One region of the Dactylosporangium sp. NPDC005572 genome, then DNA from elsewhere that is predicted to be linked to it. Evidence: riboswitches for the same ligand, from Rfam matches in the RefSeq annotation. Region 1 holds a riboswitch; the other holds the start of a gene.
What was found. A riboswitch is a leader RNA that binds a small molecule or an ion and turns the genes downstream of it on or off. The one in region 1 is predicted to bind thiamine pyrophosphate.
Positions count from the first base shown of each region.

Region 2: linked by a shared signal. The riboswitch ahead of ABZS66_RS21145 (archease) and the one ahead of ABZS66_RS49245 (ECF transporter S component) in region 1 are both predicted to bind thiamine pyrophosphate.

Region 1 is NZ_JBEXCY010000197.1:2,774-6,169, forward strand. Features, by position in the region: gene ABZS66_RS49235 (acyl-CoA dehydrogenase family protein) at 1-340, opposite strand, end outside; gene ABZS66_RS49240 (alpha/beta hydrolase) at 385-1,230, opposite strand; TPP riboswitch at 1,283-1,399, shown strand; gene ABZS66_RS49245 (ECF transporter S component) at 1,475-2,041, shown strand; gene ABZS66_RS49250 (ABC transporter ATP-binding protein) at 2,038-3,366, shown strand; gene ABZS66_RS49255 (energy-coupling factor transporter transmembrane component T) at 3,363-3,396, shown strand, end outside.
Region 2 is NZ_JBEXCY010000040.1:49,336-52,731, forward strand. Features, by position in the region: gene ABZS66_RS21130 (DUF1048 domain-containing protein) at 1-241, shown strand, start outside; gene ABZS66_RS21135 (cold-shock protein) at 329-532, opposite strand; gene ABZS66_RS21140 (50S ribosomal protein L11 methyltransferase) at 684-1,367, shown strand; TPP riboswitch at 1,435-1,561, shown strand; gene ABZS66_RS21145 (archease) at 1,612-2,040, shown strand; gene ABZS66_RS21150 (RtcB family protein) at 2,062-3,396, opposite strand, start outside.

The DNA.
Region 1 (3,396 bases):
CGTACTTCTCGTCGATCTTCATGCCGAAGGCCCCCAGCTCGCCGAGCGAGCGGAGGACGTCGTCGGGGATGCGCGCGTCGCGCTCGATCTGCTGGCCGTCGACCTCGGCGGAGAGGTACGCGGCGAGCTTGTCCCGGAACTCGGCGCCGCGGGCCAGGCGGCCGGCGTCGAGCTCGGGCAGCGGGTCGATCAGGTCCAGGCGGAACCGGCCGAGGAACAGCTCCTTGCCGAAGCTGGGCTTGCGCCACTCGGACTCGCGGCTGGCCTCGATCACCTTGCGCGCCTCGCGCTCGGTGTGGACCGTCTGGGTCGGTACCTGCTTTGCGTCGGTGGTCGCCATGCCAACCCCCAAAGGCGGGTAACGCTTGATTACAGGCCAGGTTATTACCCGCCGGTAGCCACCGCCATACATCGAGCGATGATGGCATCCGCCACAGCCCCGGGCACCTGGTCGGGAATCCAGTGGCTCACCCCGGGCAGCGGCACGAACCGGTAGTCGGCGGCCACGTGGGACGCGCACCCGCGGGCCGCCGTGGCGCCGATCGCCAGGTCGTCGTCGCTCCAGACGTACGTGGTCGGCACGTGGCACCGCCCGATGCCGATGAGGTCACCCTTCGGGTTCATCGCGCGGTACCAGTTCAGCGCGGCGGTGAGCGCGCCCGGCTCCTGCAGCGGGCGGACGTACCGGTCGACGCCCTCGGCGGTGAGGCCGGAGCCGGCGAAGAGCGCGCGCATGCGGTGCGCGTCACCCTCCAGCAGTACCTCCTCCGCCTTCCCCGGCTGGCGGAACAGCTTGATGTAGGCGGACCGCTCGCGCTGGTCGGCGTCGAACAGGTAGGCCCGGGCCGTCGCGTGCGGGTGCGGCACGGAGACCGCGGTGAGCGTCCGGACCCGCGCCGGGTGGCGCAGCGCCACGTGCCACGCGCAGATCGCGCCCCAGTCGTGCCCCACCAGGTGTACCGCCGGAATCCCCAGCTCATCCAGGACCGCCACGGCGTCGAGCGCGCACTCGGTGATCCGGTAGGCCTCGACCTCGGAGGGCCGGGCCCCGGGCGAGGTGCCCCGCTGGTCCAGCGCGTAGGTGCGCAGGCCGGCGGCGTGCAGCAGCGGCGTGACCCCGGCCCACTCGCCGCTGTGCTGGGGGAAGCCGTGCAGCAGCAGGACCGGGGGCCCGTCCGGCGGGCCGCCCTCGACGACGTCGAAGACCAGCGATCGGGCCGTGATTTTCATGACCTGAGACTACGAGGAAGGAACATTCACTGTTACCTTCGGGAAACAACTGCACATCCGACAGGGGAGCGCACAGCGCTGAGAGTGCGGCGGCCGTGGAATCCGGCACCGCAGACCCTCGAACCTGATCTGGGTAATGCCAGCGCAGGGAGCTCGGTCACCTCACGCAACGCACCACGCCGTCCACCCGGGCTGCGTGGTGTCGCGTCTCCTTCTGGTTCACCCCCGAACTAGGAGGCATCCAATGCAGACCCGTTGGCGCACCGTCGACATCGTCGTCGCCTCGATCATCGCCGTGGCGTTCGCCGCGGTCTTCTACGCCTGGAACAACCTGTGGAACGCGCTGGACGGCTGGGCCCTGCCTTGGCGCGCGCTCATCTACGGCGTGTGGCTCGTCCCCGGCGTCCTCGGCCCGCTGGTGGTCCGCAAGCCGGGCGCCGGGCTCTACACCGAGGTCGTCGCGGCCTCCGTCTCCGCGCTGTTCGGCTCGGCCTGGGGCCTGGGCGTGGTGCTGTCCGGCCTGGTCCAGGGCATCGGCGGCGAGTTCGGCTTCGCCTTCACCGGCTACCGCGGCTGGCGGCTCGGCAACGCCCTCGCCGCGGGCGCGCTGGCCGGTGCGGGCGCGGCGCTGCTCGACCTCAACGTCTACTACGGCGCGTTCAGCCTGCGCGACAAGTGGCTGTACGCGGCGATCGTGGTGGTCAGCGGGGCCGTCGTCGCCGGGGCCGGCAGCTGGTCGCTGCAGCGGTCGCTGTCGAAGACGGGCGTGCTCGACCGGTTCCCGTCGGGCCGCGAGCGAGTGGCCGTCTGAGCACCGTCGTCTTCGAGGGGTTCGGGTGGCAGCACGCCGGGCGCAAGGCCTGGGCGGTCCGCCACCTCGACCTGCGCATCGAGCACGGCGAGCGGGTGCTGCTGGCCGGCGCCTCGGGCGCGGGCAAGAGCACGCTGCTCGCCGCGCTCGCCGGCCTGCTCGCCGAGGACTCCGGCGAGCAGGAGGGCCGGGTGCTCGTCGACGGGCGCCCGGCCCGGGAGATGCGCGGCGAGACCGGGATCGTGTTCCAGGACCCGCAGACCCAGCTGGTGATGAGCCGGGCCGGCGACGACGTCGCGTTCGGGCTGGAGAACCGGGGCGTGCCCGCGGCCGAGATCTGGCCGCGGGTGGACGCGGCGCTGGCCGCGGTCGGCTTCCCCTACGGCCGGGACCGGGACACGGCCGCACTCTCCGGCGGGGAGCAGCAGCGCCTGGCGATCGCCGGCGTGCTCGCGCTGCGGCCGTCGCTGCTGCTGCTGGACGAGCCGACCGCGAACCTCGATCCGCTCGGGGCGCAGCTGGTACGGACGGCGCTGGGCAAGGTGCTCCAGGACCTCGACGCGACGATGGTGCTGGTCGAGCACCGGGTCGCCGACGCACTGCCGCTCGTGGACCGGACGGTGACGGTCGGCGACTCGCCCGCGGACGCGGTCTGGGCGCCCGGGGTGTCGCTGCCGTCGCGGCAGGCGGTCTCCGCGGCCGGCGACGTGCTGCTGCGGGCCTCCGCGTTGACGCTTCGAAATACCGCAAACGTCGTCAATGTCAATATTCGTACCGGCGAGGCGCTCGCGGTGCTCGGGCCGAACGGCGCCGGCAAGTCCACCCTCGCCCAGCACCTGGGCGGGCTCACGAAGCCGGCGTCCGGCGGGGTCGCGGCGACCCGGGCGCTGGCCGGGGACGACGCCGCGAAGCCGCCGCACCGCTGGCGGGCCGCCCGGCTGGCCCGGCGGATCGGCTCGGTGTTCCAGAACCCGGAGCACCAGTTCGTCACCGACACCGTCCGCACCGAGCTCGCTCTCGGCGGCGCGCCGGCGGCGACCGTCGACGACCTGCTCGACCGGCTGCGGCTCGCCCACCTGGCGCTCGCCAACCCGTACACGCTCTCCGGCGGCGAGCAGCGCCGGCTCAGCGTCGCCACCGCGCTCGCGGCCGCGCCGTCGGTGCTGGTGCTGGACGAGCCGACGTTCGGGCAGGACCTGCGGACGTGGCGGGAGCTCGTGGTACTGCTGGCCGATCTGCGCGACGAGGGGCGGGCGCTGGTGCTGGTCACACACGACCCGCAGCTCGTCTCGTCGCTGGGCGACCGCACGCTGGAGCTGACTTGACCGGCTGGCTGGGGCGGCGCGACGCGGTCG
Region 2 (3,396 bases), on a different contig from region 1:
CGTCTACAAGGAGATGCAGCGGTACCTCTTCAAGGTCGGACCGGTCGACCTGCCGGACGGGCGCCTGCTCTCCGGGATCGTCGACTTCTTCGAAGAGGGCGTCGCGGACGGCAAGGGAGTCCTGCAACTCACCGGCAAGGACGTCGCCGCCTTCTGCGACGACCTGGTCAAGGACTCGCGCACCTACGCGGACCTCTACCAGGAGTCCCTCAGCCGGGAGCACGGCACGGCCGAGCGCTGACGCCCGTCGCGACCGGCCGCCTCGCCGTCGGGCAGAGGATACGACAATGCCCGTGCGGCTCGGCGGACTCCGACGCGTGCCGAATGGTCAGACGGCTCGAACGTTCTCCGCCTGGGGGCCCTTCTGGCCCTGGGTCACGTCGAACTCGACCTTCTGACCCTCGTTGAGCTCACGGTAGCCACCGCTCGCGATCGCCGAGTAGTGCACGAAGACGTCCGGGCCTCCGTTGTCCTGCTGGATGAAGCCGAAGCCCTTTTCCGAGTTGAACCATTTCACGGTACCGCTTGCCACGCGTTCCTCCTGGACAGTGTTACGCCTGATCGAGACGCGTATACCCGGCTGGTGACGACAGAAACCTGCGGGCTCCTGCCGGGTGACGTGCCGGTCAACAATGGGCGGAAGACCGGAAGCCGCCCCGTAGATCCGTCATGCTTGATCGATGATGAGTCGGGTCGGGCAGGCGTTGGCCGAGCTACGCCATGAGGTGACGACACCGGGCACCGGCCTGGACCGGCTCCGCCTCGTCGAGGTGCCGTCAGTACCCGAGGTACGGCTGTATCTGGCTGAGGACGCCATCGTGTGGTGGGCCAGGATGGAGGCGCAGGCCGGTGCGAAGCTACCGCCTCCGTTCTGGTCTTCCGCGTGGGCCGGGGGCAAGGCGATCGCCCGATATGTCCTGGACCATCCGGCGGCAGTGGCCGGCCGGCGGGTCCTGGATCTGGCTGCCGGCTCCGGCCTGGTCGCCATCGCGGCAGGAAAGGCCGGCGCGGCCGCGGTAACCGCGAACGACGTCGACCCGTACGCGGTCGCCGCGATCACACTCAATGCGAAAGTCAACGCCGTGCTCGTCACCGAGTGCCTCGCGGACCTGCTCGACGGGGACGGCGGCGACGCCGAGACGGTCCTGGCCGGTGACATCTTCTACACCGGGCCCATGGCTCAGCGCGTGCTGGCCTTCCTGGAACGCGTTGCGGCGCGCGGCGCCCAGGTGCTCGTGGGTGATCCGGGCCGGGAACACCTGCCCCGCGACCGCATGCAGACCGTCGCCACGTACCAGCTGCCGCTCGGGGACGGTTTCGCAGACGCCCAACTGACCCAGATGAGCGTGCTGCGCCTGCGCCGGTAGCACAACGATGCCTCTTTCGCTCACCCTCCATCGGCGCGCCGCCGGCGTAGCTTGGGCGGTAGGCCTACGAGACGTGCGGGAGAGCCCAGCTGGATGACAGTTGAGCTGAGAGGTTGAACGACCGAAAGGCCGAACGGCGATCCCCACTACCTGATCCGGGCAATGCCGGCGAAGGGAAACCGCCTCGTAGGTCTTTTGGCTGCCCGCCAGCCGGCCCGCGGTGCGGACGAGGCAGGGGATCCCGATGACCACCGGCCCCGCAGCGGGGTACGAGTTGCTGCCGCACACCGCCGACGTCATGCTCACGGCGTGGGCGCCGACCGCCGAGGAATGCATCGAGGCGGCGGTCCGGGCACTCGTCGCCTGCTTCGCCGACGTCCGTGCGGTCGGACCGGCCCGCCTGGTCGGCTTCGCCTGCGAGCCGGCACCCGACGACGAGCTCCTGGTGGAGGTGCTGGAGGAGGCCATCTACCTGCTCGACACCGAGGACGTGGTGCCGGTCCAGGTAGCGCTCGCCCGGACCGCGCGGGGCGGCCTGGCCGGTGACTTCGGCGTCATCGCGCGCTCGGACGTCCCGCTGGTGGGCCCGTTGCCGAAGGCGGTCACCCGTCACGGGTTACGGTTCGCACGGCACGGCGGTCTGTGGCGCTGTGCGGCCGTCATCGACGTGTGAACCGCTGCGATCCGCGCCGGCTCAGCCCTTCACAACACCGACCGGCACGAGCCGGGCCACCGGGTCGGCGAGACGGGCCCGCCGGCACGTCTCGACCACCTCGTCCACGTCCTTGTACGCCTCCGGCGCCTCCTCGGCCAGCCCACGGGCGCTCGCGCCGCGGACCAGGACGCCGGCGGCGGCCAGCTCGCGACGGACCGCCTCGACGGGGGCCTGCCGGACGACGGCGTGCCGGCTGAGAGTGCGTCCGGCGCCGTGGCACGCGGAGTGGAACGCCTGCCCACCGGCCACACCGACGAGCACATACGAGGCGGTACCCATGGAGCCCGGCACCAGCACCGGCTGGCCCACCGACCGGATCGCGTCCGACAGTTCAGGGTGGCCGGGTGGGAAGGCCCGTGTGGCGCCCTTCCGGTGTACGCACAGCTCCCGGGCCACCCCGTCCACGGTGTGCGTCTCCAGCTTGGCGAGGTTGTGCGACACGTCGTACAGCAGCCGCAGCTCCCCCAGGCCGGCATCGCGGAAGCAGCGCCGGGCGGCGTGGGTGAGCAGTTGCCGGTTCGCGCGGCCGTAGTTGGCGGCCGCGGCCATCGCGGCCAGGTAGCGCCGGCCCTCCGCAGACGCCACCGGGGCGCAGGCCAGCTGCGGATCGGGCACCCGGATGCCGTACCCGTCCATCGCGGACAGCATGACGCGGACGTGGTCGGAGCAGATCTGATGGCCCAGTCCCCGCGACCCGCAGTGGATCATCAGGCAGAGCAGGCCCGGCCGCAGGCCGACCGCGCCGGCCACCCGCTCGTCGTAGACGTGGTCGACCGCCTGGACCTCCAGGAAGTGGTTGCCCGAGCCGAGGCTGCCCACCTGGCCCCTGCCCCGGGCCAGCGCCCGCGGACCCAGGGCGCCGGGGTCGGCACCGGCAACCGCACCACCGTCCTCGCAGAAGGTCAGATCCGCCGGTACCCCGAACCCTCGCTCGACCGCATACGCCGAGCCACCGAGCAGGATCTCGTCCAGCTCGGTCGGGCGGACGGACGGCAGCACGCCGCCGCGGCCCATGCCCCGCGGCGTCGCCGCCCCGAGCAGATCCATCAGGCGTCCCAGGTGCGGCGCCGCGTCGGCACGGGTCACGGTCGAGGTGAGCAGCCGCACGCCGCATGAGATGTCGAAGCCCACCCCACCCGGGGAGATCACCCCGCCACGGGCCGGGTCGGTGGCCGCGACCCCACCGATCGGGAACCCGTATCCCCAGTGGATGTCCGGCATGGCGTACGACGCCTCGACGATGCCGGGCAGCGTCGCCACGTTCGCCACCTGCTGTAACGCCTGATCCCCCGGCGCGTCCGGCAGCAGGCGCGC